Regions from separate parts of the Leclercia sp. AS011 genome, predicted to be linked through region 2. Evidence: predicted binding sites of a transcription regulator. Region 2 holds the regulator's gene; each other region holds the start of a gene.
What was found. Region 2 encodes PurR, which represses purine synthesis genes. Its sites were predicted from a motif close to CANGCAAACGTTTGCNTG; they were not measured.

Region 1 (4,674 bases), 840 kb from region 2:
GCTGCTGAAATCGGCATCAATGCTGGAGCCATAGGAGCCGTAGCCATAGATGAGGATCGGGTTTTTGCCCTTGCGGAAATGGTGTTTGTGGTAGACCAGCGACACCGGCACTTCGGTGCCGTCACGGGCCACAATCCAGACGTGCTCGCTGCGGTAAAGTTCAGCATCAAAGCCTTTGACCTCGGCCTGCTTCAGCACCTTGCGCTGTCCGGTGTCCATATCCAGCTCGAACAGGGTGTCCGGGGTGGTCATGGAGGAGTAGCCGTAGCGCAGGCGCGAGGTTTCCGGCTCCGGGTTATAGCCAATCCAGGTCACGTAGGCGGGATCGTCGAAGGCGATACCGATCACCTCCCGGGTTTTGCGGTTGATCTGCCGCAGGCTGGTCAGCCCGCGCTGGCGCTCTTCCACCACCAGCCAGTCGGTAAAGAGGGTAAAGCCCTCGAGCATCACCTGATCGCGGGGCGGGATCAGCACTTCCCATTTGCGCTCGTCACGCACTTTGGTTTTGTAGAGGCCAAAGTTTTTGCCCTCCCGGTTGGATCGCAAATAGAAGGTGTGCTGGAAGTGGTCGAGGCTGTATTCATGATCCTTACGGCGCGGCATAAAGCACAGCGGCTGCGCGTCCGGCAGTTCAGCGTCCAGCAGCAGCACCTCGGTAGTGGTGGCGCTGGCGAGAAAAATAATCACGTAGTGTTTCGAGGTGGTCTTATGCAGGCTGACGTAAAAGGTTTCGTCTTTCTCCTCATAGACCAGCTCGTCGCTGGTGGACGCGGTGCCTACCGTATGCCGCCAGACCTGAAAGGGGTGCAGCGTGGTGGCGTGCTTCTTGATGTAGTAGACCGTCTCTGAGTCATTGGCCCAGATAAAATCGGGGGAGACGCTATCGAGCATCTCGGGATACCAGTTCCCGGACTCGAGGTTACGAAAGCGTAAGCCATACTGGCGTCGGGAGAGGTAGTCTTCGGCCAGCGCCATAATGGCGTTATCCGGTGATACCGCCATGCCGCCCAGGGTATAAAACTCGCTGTGCGACGCCCGCTGGTTGGCATCCAGCAGCGTTTCCCACTCCTCCCACTCGGCGCAAAGCACCGACTGACGCTGATAGATAGCGTATTCGTTGCCGGGCTCATAAATGTGTCGGTAGCGATAGCCGTTGCGACTCCAGGGAGCCGAGACGTCACGCTGCGGGACGCGTTCCACCATTTCGTTAAGTAGTCGGTCCTGCAGCGCCTGCTGCGTCGACATGACCCGGCGGCCATAATCATTTTCATCGTGGAGGTAGTCCAGTACCTCCGGCTGTGAGCGGGTATCGTCGCGCAACCAGTAATAGTTGTCGATACGCGTGTCACCGTGCGCGGTGAGAGCGTGCGGTATGCGTTGGGCTTTAGGTGGCATGTCAGTATGATTCTTTTACGTTTAACACCCTATAAGGTTGGCAAAACATGCGCACGATGCAAGCGAAACGGGACACCCGGGAGTGAAAAGTTAGCCGGGGAGCGCCTGTTTTTGCTGGCGAATATCCTGCTCAATCCCCTCGCGGACCTCGGCCGGGATTTTCAGCGCATCGCCCAGCGCATTGAGATAGCTGCGCTCCATAAAGTGATCGACATCGATCGCCGCGCAGCTCAGGAAATAGAGTTCCAGCGCTTCCTCTTCATTTTTGATCCCCTGCGCCAGACGCTGCGGATCGAGCGGCTGTTCAATGGCCTGAGCCACCAGCGCCCTGCCCTGCTCCTCCACACCCGCTTCCCGCAGCTGCTGTTCGATGGCGGCGCGCTCCTGGTCGTCGATGTGGCCGTCGCTCTTCGCCGCAAAGACCAGCGCCAGGATCAGCCGTTCGCTACGCACATCCAGCGCCGAAGTCTGCTGACCAAACTGCGGTTCATCCTGATGGGCGCTGCGCACCTTGTCCTTGTACTTGTTCCACAGCACGGAACCGGCAATGGCACCGCCGCCCGCCAGCAGGGCGCCGGTGCCGTATTTCGCCAGCAGTTTACGCGAGGATTTATTCGCCACCAGCAGTCCGGCAAGACCGCCAAGCGCGCCGGGTGCCAGCATTTTGCTCAGCCCTTCACCCGAGGATGAGCCCGTTTTCTGCCCAAGCAGCGACTGCAGTTGATTCAACCAGTTTGACATGATTTCCCTCACTTAATGCTTAATGGATTCCAAAGCCTAAGCGAGGGGATGTCAGGAAATGTCTGCGGCGACAAAAGAAGCGAAAATTCACTTTTTGGCCGACAGATACTGCGCGCTGCCCGCTTTACAGTCCACTTTCACCTGATAGTGAATATCACTGCTTTTGCCGCGCACCGTCAGCGGGACGGTCCAGCGTTCTTTTTCACCCTTTACTTCTTTGGGATTGATCCACGCCACCGGGTCGGCCTGACCGAGGGTCTTTTGATCGTCGGCCCAGCGCACAATGCGGTTTTGCAGATAGTCCCGCTTCACGCTGGCGGCAATCCCCTCGGCATTCTGGCCTTCACAGGCTGGAAACTTCACGGTTTTTTCATCGGCGGCCTGCACCGTCAGGCTGGTACCCAGCAGCGCCAGCGCCATCACTACCCCTGTTTTGTTCATCACGATCTCCTGTATTGGCTCCCCAAAAGCATGGTCGAAAAATGTGACGATGCAAATAACCGCCTGTCAGTGCGGTGGATTTCCGCGAAGCAAGACAGACGCAAACGTTTTCGTTTATACTGCGCGCAACTTTTTCAGGGGGATTATTATGACTCGTTTAGGAACTGCGCTGCGCCCGGCAGCGACGCGCGTAATGTTGCTCGGCTCCGGTGAACTGGGCAAAGAGGTGGCCATCGAGTGCCAGCGTTTAGGGATTGAAGTCATTGCCGTTGATCGCTATGCCGATGCCCCGGCCATGCACGTTGCCCATCGCTCGCACGTGATTAATATGCTCGACGGCGATGCCCTGCGCGCGGTGATTGCCGCTGAAAAACCGCACTTCGTGGTGCCGGAGATCGAAGCCATCGCCACCGACACGCTGCTGGCACTGGAAGCCGAAGGCCAGCGCGTGGTGCCCTGCGCCCGTGCCGCAAAGCTGACCATGAACCGGGAAGGCATTCGCCGCCTGGCGGCGGAAGAGCTGGCTCTGCCGACCTCTAGCTACCGTTTTGCCGACAGCAAGGGCGATTTTTTGCAGGCAGTCGCCGGGATTGGCTACCCGTGCATCATTAAGCCGGTGATGAGTTCTTCCGGCAAAGGACAGAGCTTTGTGCGCAGTGCCGACCAGCTGGATCAGGCCTGGGAGTATGCCCAGCAGGGTGGCCGCGCCGGTGCCGGACGGGTGATCGTTGAGGGCGTGGTGCAGTTTGATTTTGAAATTACCCTGCTGACCGTCAGCGCCGTGGATGGCGTACACTTCTGCGATCCGATTGGTCACCGTCAGGAAGATGGCGACTACCGCGAGTCCTGGCAGCCGCAGCAGATGAGCGCCCTGGCGCGCGCACGCGCCGAAGAGATCGCCCGCAAAGTGGTGCTGGCGCTGGGCGGCCACGGTCTGTTTGGCGTTGAGCTGTTTGTTTGCGGCGACGAGGTGATCTTCAGCGAAGTCTCCCCGCGTCCGCACGATACCGGCATGGTGACGCTGATCTCTCAGGATCTCTCCGAGTTCGCCCTGCACGTTCGTGCCTTCCTCGGCCTGCCGGTGGGCGGAGTGCGTCAGTATGGCCCGGCGGCGTCGGCGGTGATCCTGCCCCAGCTGACCAGCCAGAACGTCACCTTTGATAATGTCGAAGCCGCGGTAGGCGCGGGCCTGCAGCTGCGTCTGTTCGGTAAACCTGAAATCGACGGTTCGCGTCGCTTAGGCGTGGCGCTGGCGACGGGTGATAACGTGGAAGCCGCAGTCGAGCGGGCGAAACAGGCCGCTGCCAGCGTGAAGGTCGCAGGATAAAAAAAACGGGCCTGATGGCCCGTTTTTTATGGCATTTGACGTATTTCGTAGGCCGGGTAAGGCGAAGCCGCCACCCGGCAAAAACGCGCACAATACCTGAAGCTTACTGCTGCGCGCCTTCGACCGCTTCGCGTGTCAGCTTAGTGATGCGATCCCAGTCGCCCGCTTCCAGCGCATCCGCCGGAACCAGCCAGGAACCACCGATGCACAGCACGCTTTTCAGCGCCAGGTAGTCACGGTAGTTCGCCGGGGAGATGCCGCCGGTCGGGCAGAAACGCACGTTGGCGAACGGGCCTGCGATAGCCTGCAGCGCTTTGGTGCCGCCGTTAGCTTCCGCCGGGAAGAATTTGAACTCTTTCAGACCGTAGTCCAGACCCAGCATCAGTTCAGACACGGTGCTGATACCCGGGATCAGAGGAATGGAGCCTTCAGTAGCGGCCTTCAGCAGCGGCTCGGTCAGACCCGGGCTGATGGCGAACTGCGCACCGGCTTCGGTGACTTCAGCCAGCTGCTGTGGGTTCAGCACGGTGCCCGCACCGATGATGGCTTCCGGCACCTCTTTGGCGATGGCGCGAATGGCATCCATTGCACAGGCGGTACGCAGGGTCACTTCCAGGACGCGAACGCCACCGGCAACCAGCGCTTTCGCCATCGGCACGGCGTGTTCCAGCTTATTAACCACGATCACCGGCACTACCGGGCCAGTTTTCAGGATTGCTTCTGCACTTGTCTTCCAGTTTTTCATCAGAGTTTTTCTCTCGCCAGATCGA
Region 2 (4,674 bases):
GCCGGGCTGTAGCCCATGTCGCTCAGAATAAACGGCGAACCGGTCAGCCAGGCGAAGAAGCTCGCGGAGCAGGCGGCATAAATCAGCACGTTGCCGCGGTAGGTGCGCGAACGCAGCAGCGATACAAAAGTCACGCGTTGTTCAGACTGGCCTTTTTTAGCCGCCGCCGGTTTGAGGCTAAAGGCCGGGATCATCAGCACCAGAGTAATCGCAAACAGTACCGCAAAAATCGCCTGCCAGCTGAAGTGGGCGAGGATCCAGCTGCCCAGCAGCGGGGCCAACGCCGGAGAGAGCCCGACCAGCGGCATGATGGTGGCAAAAATACGGTTCGTGCGTGAGGCCGGATAGTAATCGGTCACCAGCGCCTGCCAGGTTACCGCCGCGGCGCAAACCCCCACCGCCTGAATAAAGCGCAGCACCAGCAGCCAGGTGGCATCGCGAACCCACAGCATGCCGAGGCAGCCAAGAGCAAAAATGGCTAAACCGGCCAGCAGCACCGGCTTACGGCCAAAGCGGTCGGACATCGGGCCCCACAGCAGCTGGGCAAAGGCAAAACCCGCCAGGAACAGGCTCAGGCTGGCGCTGATGGCCGCCGCCGGGGTTTGCAGATCCTCCTGCATGATCGAAAAAGCAGGCAGGTACATATCGGTGGCGAGGAAGCCCAGCACGCTTAAGCCGCCGAGCCAGACTAAAAATCCTTTCCCGGGTGTCATTGTTCTATTCTCCGTTTGGGCGCAGGTAGGGGTAGCCGGTGAGTGTAGGGAGTGCAAACCCGCTTGTGAAACGCTAATATTTGGCGGTTGCATTCAAAAAATTTGCAGGCAGAAAATGTGGTCAGAATATTCTCTTGAAGTGGTGGATGCCGTGGCGCGTAACGGCAGCTTCAGCGGGGCAGCCCAGGAGCTGCATCGCGTTCCCTCCGCCATCAGCTACACCGTGCGTCAGCTGGAGGAGTGGCTGGCGGTGCCGCTGTTTGAGCGGCGTCATCGCGACGTGGAGTTGACCCCCGCCGGGGCGTGGTTCCTTAAAGAGGGACGGTCTGTTATCAAAAAAATGCAGATCACCCGCGAGCAGTGCCAGCAGATCGCCAACGGCTGGCGCAGCCATATCTCCATCGCGGTGGATAATATCGTCCGCCCCGAGCGCACCCGGCAGATGATTGTCGATTTTTACCGCCACTTTTCCGACGTCGAACTGCGGGTGTCCCAGGAGGTCTTTAACGGCGTCTGGGACGCGCTGGCGGACGGCAGGGTGGAGATGGCGATCGGTGCCACCCAGGCGATCCCGGTCGGGGGACGCTATGCGTTTCGCGATATGGGGACGCTGAGCTGGAGCTGCGTGGTCGCCAACCATCACCCGCTGGCCGCCATGGAAGGGCCGCTTAGCGATGATACCCTGCGCAACTGGCCCTCGCTGGTGCGCGAAGATACCTCCCGCTCGCTGCCCAAACGCATCACCTGGCTGCTGGACAACCAGCGGCGGATCGTGACCCCGGACTGGGAATCCTCAGCCACCTGCCTCTCGGCCGGACTGTGCGTGGGAATGGTGCCGGTGCACTTTGCCCGTCCGTGGATCGACAGCGGCAAATGGGTGGCGCTGTCGCTGGAAAACCCTTTCCCGGATGCGGCGTGCTGCCTGACCTGGCAACAAAACGATATGTCACCGGCTCTGGCCTGGCTGCTGGATTATCTTGGCGACAGTGAAACGATGAACAGGGAGTGGCTGCGGGAGCCAGAGGGGCTGACTCCCGGAGAGGATTAACGGCGGTAGTCGCGGAACGGACCATCCGCAACGGAGCGGCGTTCAATCAGGCGTGGATGGACCTCAATGGACTGAGACTCCTCGCGCTTATTGACGATACGGTCCAGCAGCATGTTGAAGGCGGTCTCCCCCAGCGAATCTTTCGGCTGGTGGATGGTGGTCAGCGCCGGGGTAAAGAAGCGGGCGTTGCGCACGTTATCATACCCGATCAGCGACACGTCCTGCGGAACGCGCAGGCCCATCTCGTCGGCGGCACAGAGTGCACCCATCGCCATAATATCCCCGCCGCAGAAGATGGCGGTCGGGCGCGGGCTCTGGGAGAGGATCTGCTGCATCGCGCGGTAGCCGGACTCCGGCTCAAAGTCGCCCTGCACGATCCAGTTTTCCGGCACCGTGATTAATGCTTCTTCCATCGCCTTCATAAAGCCTGCAAGGCGTCCGGCGCCGGTGTTGCGCTCCAGCGCTCCCGGGATCACGCCGATTTCACGGTGGCCGCGTTCGATCAGATAGCGACCGGCCATATAGCCGCCTTCAAAGGCGTTATCGATCACCGAGTCGGTAAAGTCCGCTTTGGCTTCGCCCCAGTCCATCACCACCATTGGAATATTGCGATACTCTTCCAGCATCGTCAGCAGGGGTTCCGGGTATTCGGAACACATCACCAGCAGACCGTCGACGCGCTTTTGCGCCATCATCGACAGATAGGCCCGCTGTTTTTCGAGGCTGTTCCAGGCGTTGCCGAGGATCAGGGTGTAGCCCTTCTGGAAGCAGTTCTTCTCTACCGCTTCAATAATTTCCGCAAAATAGGGCGCTTCGCTGCTGGTCGCCAGCAGGCCGATAGATTTGGTGTGATTAACCTTCAGACTGCGGGCCACGGCGCTGGGAGAGTAGTGCAGCTCTTTTATGGCCGCCCAGACGTTGTTGCGGGTCTCTTCCGCCACAAAGCGGGTTTTGTTAATAACATGTGATACGGTTGTAGTGGAAACGTTTGCGCGTTTCGCCACGTCTTTAATTGTTGCCATCAGATGTCACTCCAGACCATATCTAAGCTCCTGAAAAACCAAAAGGTAAACGTTTGCCTTCACTCGCCCTAATTGCGCAATTTGAATTGCGGTACGCCGGGAAAACGACACAGGACGTCAGGAGGGGGTCAATGGCCGGTACGCTAATAAATTTAGCGTGGAATTTTGTCTTATCTTGGGCAAAAGGGGAAGAGCAAAAACCGATATCAATCTAAATCCAGCAAGATTTTTACCCTGAACTGTGTAAAAATGAGCAAGCTCACTCTTCGTAGGGTGATTAAAAGGAGAAAAATTGATGAGTACCGATCTTAAGTTTTCGTTGATTACCACTATTATTGTTCTGAGCCTGATTGTTGCCAGCGGTCTGACTGCGGCACTGCACTGATTGATGCGGGAGAGGTCAGCTCTCCCTCGTTCCTTCCGCTGATTGTTACGCACCCTGCAAAAATCTTTTGCTAAATTGTTAACTTCTCATTTTTTGCGATTGATGTCATGCTTTCGCCTTCATTGTTCTGTGTCGCCTCACGACACGGTGTCTGGAGTTGAAGTATGAGAATCAATTTTCCGCTGCTGGCCCTGGCCATTGGTGCCTTTGGTATCGGCACGACCGAATTTTCCCCGATGGGCCTGTTGCCGGTTATCGCCCGGGGCGTGGATGTCTCTATTCCCGCTGCAGGGATGCTGATCAGCGCCTACGCCATCGGCGTGATGGTGGGTGCGCCGCTGATGACCCTGCTGCTGTCCCATCGCGGACGCCGCAATGCGCTGATCTTCCTGATGGCGATCTTTACCGTCGGTAATGTCCTCTCGGCGCTGTCGCCGGATTACACCACCCTGATGCTGTCGCGTATCCTGACCAGCCTGAACCACGGCGCCTTCTTTGGCCTCGGGTCGGTAGTGGCGGCCAGCGTGGTGCCGAAGCACAAGCAGGCCAGCGCCGTCGCCACCATGTTTATGGGCCTGACCATCGCCAATATCGGCGGCGTGCCGGCTGCAACCTGGATGGGCGAAGTAATTGGCTGGCGAATGTCCTTCCTGGCCACCGCACTGTTGGGCGTGGTGTCGATGATTGCGCTGTTCTTCTCCCTGCCGGCTGGTGGGGCGGGTGAAAAGCCGGAGGTACGCAAAGAGCTGGCGGTGCTGCTGCGTCCGCAGGTGCTCTCTGCCCTGTTGACCACGGTTCTCGGCGCTGGCGCGATGTTCACCCTCTATACCTACATTGCCCCGGTGTTACATGATATCAACCAGGCGACACCGGCCTTTATCACCGCCATGCTGGTGCTGATTGGCGTCGGTTTTTCCATCGGCAACTATCTGGGCGGCAAGCTGGCGGACAAATCCGTGAGCGGCACCCTGAAAGGCTTTTTACTGCTGCTGATCGTCATTATGCTGGCTATTCCGTGGCTGGCGCGTAATGAAGTGGGGGCGGCCGTGGCGATGGTGGTGTGGGGCATGGCGACCTTCGCGGTAGTTCCGCCGTTGCAGATGCGCGTGATGCGCGTGGCCAGCGATGCGCCGGGGTTATCGTCGTCGGTGAATATCGGTGCCTTTAACCTGGGGAATGCGCTGGGGGCGGCGGCCGGTGGGGCAGTGATTTCCAGCGGGATGGGTTACAGCTTTGTACCGGTGATGGGCGCCATTATCGCGGCGCTGGGGCTTATTCTGGTCTTTGCCTCCGGGCGAAAACAGCCTGCGCCGGTTTGCGCCACCGAATAAAAATAACGCCGAAGGAAATTCCTTCGGCGTTTTCATTATGCGGCGAAGTTCTTCGCCACAAATTCCCAGTTTACCAGCGCCCAGAAGTGCTCAAGGTAATTCGGGCGCGCATTACGGTAATCGATGTAATACGCATGTTCCCAGACGTCGACGGTCAGCAGTGGGATCGCGCGGG
Region 3 (4,674 bases), 1.5 Mb from region 2:
GGACAGAGCTCTTCACCTACCGCTTTTACGGCTTCGTACAGGCCAGCATCTTCGCCCGGGTGACCGGCTGCGGCCATCCAGTTAGCGGAGAGCTTGATGCGTTTGATGTCGCCAATCTGGGTGGCGGCGATGTTGGTCAGCGCCTCCCCCACTGCCAGACGGGCAGAGGCGGCAAAGTCCAGCAGGGCAACCGGAGAACGTTCGCCCAGCGCCATCGCTTCACCGTAGTAGCTGTCGAGGCTGGCGGTGGTCACCGCGCAGTTGGCTACCGGTACCTGCCACGGGCCAACCATCTGATCGCGGGCAACCATACCGGTCACGGTGCGGTCACCGATGGTCACCAGGAAGGTCTTTTCCGCCACGGCCGGCAGATGCAGCACCCGGTTTACCGCCTCGGCAACGGTCACACCCTGCAAATCAAGCGCTTTGCCGCTGGCTTTGCGGGTCTGGACGTCGCGGGTCATCTTCGGCGTTTTGCCCAGCAGCACGTCCAGCGGCAGATCGATTGGCTGGTTGTCGAAGTGGGTATCGCTCAGGGAGAGGTGCATCTCTTCGGTGGCTTCACCGATTACCGCATACGGCGCGCGCTCGCGGCGGCACAGCTCGTCGAACAGCGGCAACTGGTCCGGGGCAACGGCCAGCACGTAGCGCTCCTGGGATTCGTTACACCAGATCTCCAGCGGGCTCATGCCCGGCTCATCGCTCAGGATGTCGCGCAGGTTGAAGCGTCCGCCGCGGTTGCCATCGCTGACCAGCTCCGGCATGGCGTTCGACAGACCGCCCGCGCCCACGTCGTGAATAAACAGGATCGGGTTGGCATCGCCCAGCTGCCAGCAGCGGTCGATCACTTCCTGGCAACGGCGCTCCATCTCCGGGTTGTCGCGCTGTACGGAGGCGAAATCGAGATCCGCATCGGACTGACCGGAGGCCATCGAAGAGGCCGCCCCGCCGCCCAGGCCGATGTTCATCGCCGGACCGCCGAGGACGATCAGTTTCGCGCCGACGACGATCTCGCCTTTCTGCACGTGATCGGCACGAATGTTGCCGATCCCACCCGCCAGCATGATTGGTTTGTGGTAGCCGCGCAGCTCTTCGCCGTTGTGGCTCTCCACTTTCTCTTCGTAGGTACGGAAGTAACCGTTCAGGGCCGGACGACCAAATTCGTTGTTAAATGCCGCGCCGCCCAGCGGGCCGTCGGTCATGATGTCCAGGGCGGTAACAATACGCTCTGGCTTGCCGAAATCTTCTTCCCACGGCTGCTCGAAGCCCGGGATACGCAGGTTGGAGACGGAGAAGCCCACCAGACCCGCTTTGGGTTTAGCCCCACGACCGGTTGCCCCTTCGTCACGGATTTCGCCGCCGGAGCCGGTCGCCGCACCCGGCCACGGGGAGATGGCCGTCGGGTGGTTGTGGGTTTCGACTTTCATCAGGATATGCGCAGGCTCCTGGTGGAAGTCATAGCGCCCTGCTTCGCGATCGGCGAAGAAGCGGCCCACCTCGGAACCTTCCATCACCGCGGCGTTGTCTTTATAGGCAGACAGCACGTGGTCAGGGGTTTTCTCCATGGTGTTTTTGATCATTTTGAACAGCGACTTCGGCTGTTGCTCGCCGTCGATAATCCAGTCGGCGTTAAAGATTTTGTGGCGGCAGTGCTCGGAGTTGGCCTGGGCGAACATATAGAGTTCGATGTCGTTCGGGTTGCGGTTCAGCTTAACGAACGCGTCCTGCAGGTAGTCGATTTCATCGTCGGCCAGCGCCAGGCCCAGACGCAGGTTGGCGTCAATCAGCGCCTGACGGCCTTCACCCAGCAGATCCACGCTCTGTACCGGCGCAGGCTGGTGGTGGGAGAAGAGCTGCTGCGCATCATCCAGAGAGGCAAACACGCTCTCCATCATGCGGTCGTGCAGTTCGGCTGCCACAAGGGCCCACTGGGCGTCGGTCAGGGTGGAGGCTTCAACGTAATACGCCACGCCGCGCTCCAGACGGTCAATCTGGTTCAGACCACAGTTACGGGCGATGTCGGTTGCTTTAGAAGACCAGGGGGAGATGGTGCCCGGACGAGGCGTAACCAGCAGAAGTTTACCGTTCGGGGTATGGCTGCTCAGGCTTGGGCCGTACTTCAGCAGGCGCTCAAGCCGGACTAAATCCTCTGCCGTTAAGGGAGCATTCAGGTCAGCAAAATGGACATACTCAGCGTAAATATTGCTTACCGGAAGGTCGGCTGCCTGAAAACGTGCCAGCAGTTTGTTGATACGGAAGGCAGACAGTGCAGGCGAACCACGCAGAATTTCCATCATAAGTCTCTCGTCTTCGAAGCGCCGGAGGCGCTTACAGTGTGCGCAAGGGGGGAAAACGGGCGCCATTATAGTGGATCCTGCGCGCCGACGAAACCGTTTGCGTCGTAATAAAATCGATGTCGCCATTTAACCATTGGTGTTGCCTTTCCCGCTAATAAGTTGCCAAGTGGCGTTACTTTGCGCAAAATGCCGCGAAATCTTTGGTAATACCTGTTTTTACTGTGGCGACTATAAACCAGAATAATACACAGCTCATAGAATCAACTTATTGAAAAAATTAAAGATTAATTATCTGTTCATCGGCATAGTGACGTTGCTGCTGGCAGTGGCCCTCTGGCCCTCAATCCCCTGGTTCGGCAAAGCCGAAAACCGTATCGCCGCTATCCAGGCGCGGGGGGAGCTGCGCGTCAGTACCCTCTCCTCGCCGTTAACTTACAGCGCGATCAACGACAAAGTGACTGGACTGGACTACGAACTGGCGCAGCACTTTGCCGACTACCTGGGCGTAAAGCTCAAAATCACCGTACGCCAGAACATCAGCCAGTTGTTCGACGATCTGGATAATGGCGATGCCGATATGCTGGCCGCCGGTCTGGTCTATAACAGCGAGCGCAGCAAGAACTATCAGCCAGGCCCCACCTACTACTCCGTGTCGCAGCAGCTGGTCTACCGCGTCGGCAGCCTGCGCCCGCGCACCCTTGCCAACCTCAGCGCTGAGCAGCTCACCGTCGCCCCGGGGCATGTGGTGATTGACGACCTGCGGGCGCTGAAAGAAAAGAAGTACCCTAACCTCAACTGGACGGTGGATGAGAAACTGGGCACCACGGCGCTGCTGGAGCAGGTCACCGACGGCAAATTGCCCTACACCATCGCTGACTCGGTTGCTATCAGCCTGTTCCAGCGTGTCCACCCGGAGCTGGCGGTGGCGCTGGACGTCACTGACGAACAGCCCGTCACCTGGTTCAGCCCCCTCGATGACGATCAGACGCTCTCTGCCGCCATGCTCGATTTCTTCAACGGGATGAATGAGGACGGCACCCTGGCGCGTCTGGAGGAGAAATACCTCGGCCACGGGGATGACTTCGACTATGTCGATACCCGCAGCTTCCTGCGCGCCGTGGATAACGTCCTGCCGGACCTGCAGCCGCTGTTTGAGAAGTACGCCCAGGAGATTGACTGGCGTCTGCTGGCCGCCATCTCGTATCAGGAGTCGCACTGGGACGCGCAGGCCACCTCCCCCACCGGCGTGCGCGGTCTGATGATGCTGACCAAAAATACCGCCCAGAGCCTGGGCCTGACCGACCGCACCGATGCCGAACAGAGCATCAGCGGTGGCGCACGTTATCTGCAGGATATGATGGCGAAGGTGCCGGAGACGGTGCCGGAAGAGGAGCGGATCTGGTTTGCACTGGCGGCCTACAACATGGGATACGCCCATATGATCGACGCCCGCGCCCTGACGGCTAAAACCAAAGGTAATCCCGACAGCTGGTCAGACGTTAAACAGCGCCTGCCGCTGTTGAGCCAGAAGCCGTATTACGACAAGTTAACCTATGGCTACGCGCGCGGCCACGAGGCGTACGCCTACGTGGAGAATATCCGCAAATACCAGATCAGCCTGGAGGGGTATCTGCTGGAGAAAGAGCGAGAGGCGATAGCGCAGCAGCAGCTGGCGCAAAGTTATCCGGTGGTATCGCCGGATGAGCTTACTCGCCCGATGACGTCGATTCTGCCTTTTGTCGCTTTTTCTGCTGACGCCGCATTCGAAAGAAGTCACTTAGCATCGCCGAACACGCTGGTGCCAGCACCCCGCCCACGACATTAACCTGGTGGTTCATGCCGGGATGTCTGAGCACGTCCAGCAGCGAACCTGCCGCCCCGGTTTTTTCATCCTTCGCGCCAAACACTACCGTGCCGATGCGGCTGTGGATCATCGCGCCGGAGCACATGACGCAGGGTTCGAGGGTGACATAGAGGGTGGTGTCGAGCAGGCGATAGTTTTGCAGCACCAGCCCGCCCTGGCGCAGGGCCATGATTTCGGCATGGGCGGTCGGGTCGTGTCGCCCAATCGGGCGGTTCCAGCCTTCGCCAATCACCTGGTTATTGTGGACCAGCACGGCGCCCACCGGGACTTCACCCTCTTCCCAGGCACGTTTGGCAAGCTGGAGCGCATGGCGCATCCAGTATTCATGATTAAGTTCAGGTTCGGACAACGCAGCATACTCCAGTCTGAAAAGCGGGCGCATTATACACACCCGCTATGCATAATCACAAAATCATTCCAGTTGCTGAAGTTCGCCCAGGGGCGTGACGCGCCAGCGGTGCTGGCAGAAGTAGAGAAGGGGGTTGTCCTGCTTGCTGTCGCTGTAGCCGCTGT

Region 1: the regulator PurR is predicted to act here: its motif matches at 2,675-2,692, upstream of purT (formate-dependent phosphoribosylglycinamide formyltransferase).
Region 3: the regulator PurR is predicted to act here: its motif matches at 2,384-2,401, upstream of purL (phosphoribosylformylglycinamidine synthase).

The regions. Positions count from the first base shown of each region.
Region 1 is NZ_JBBCMA010000001.1:657,899-662,572, reverse strand. Features, by position in the region: gene ptrB (oligopeptidase B) at 1-1,395, opposite strand, end outside; gene WFO70_RS03085 (tellurite resistance TerB family protein) at 1,486-2,136, opposite strand; gene yebF (protein YebF) at 2,224-2,577, opposite strand; gene purT (formate-dependent phosphoribosylglycinamide formyltransferase) at 2,726-3,904, shown strand; gene WFO70_RS03070 (bifunctional 4-hydroxy-2-oxoglutarate aldolase/2-dehydro-3-deoxy-phosphogluconate aldolase) at 4,008-4,649, opposite strand.
Region 2 is NZ_JBBCMA010000001.1:1,496,231-1,500,904, reverse strand. Features, by position in the region: gene punC (purine nucleoside transporter PunC) at 1-713, opposite strand, end outside; gene punR (DNA-binding transcriptional activator PunR) at 829-1,761, shown strand; gene purR (HTH-type transcriptional repressor PurR) at 1,758-2,783, opposite strand; gene cydH (cytochrome bd-I oxidase subunit CydH) at 3,079-3,168, shown strand; gene WFO70_RS06990 (MFS transporter) at 3,333-4,499, shown strand; gene sodB (superoxide dismutase [Fe]) at 4,535-4,674, opposite strand, start outside.
Region 3 is NZ_JBBCMA010000001.1:28,349-33,022, reverse strand. Features, by position in the region: gene purL (phosphoribosylformylglycinamidine synthase) at 1-2,297, opposite strand, end outside; gene mltF (membrane-bound lytic murein transglycosylase MltF) at 2,566-4,122, shown strand; gene tadA (tRNA adenosine(34) deaminase TadA) at 4,004-4,543, opposite strand; gene yfhb (phosphatidylglycerophosphatase C) at 4,574-4,674, opposite strand, start outside.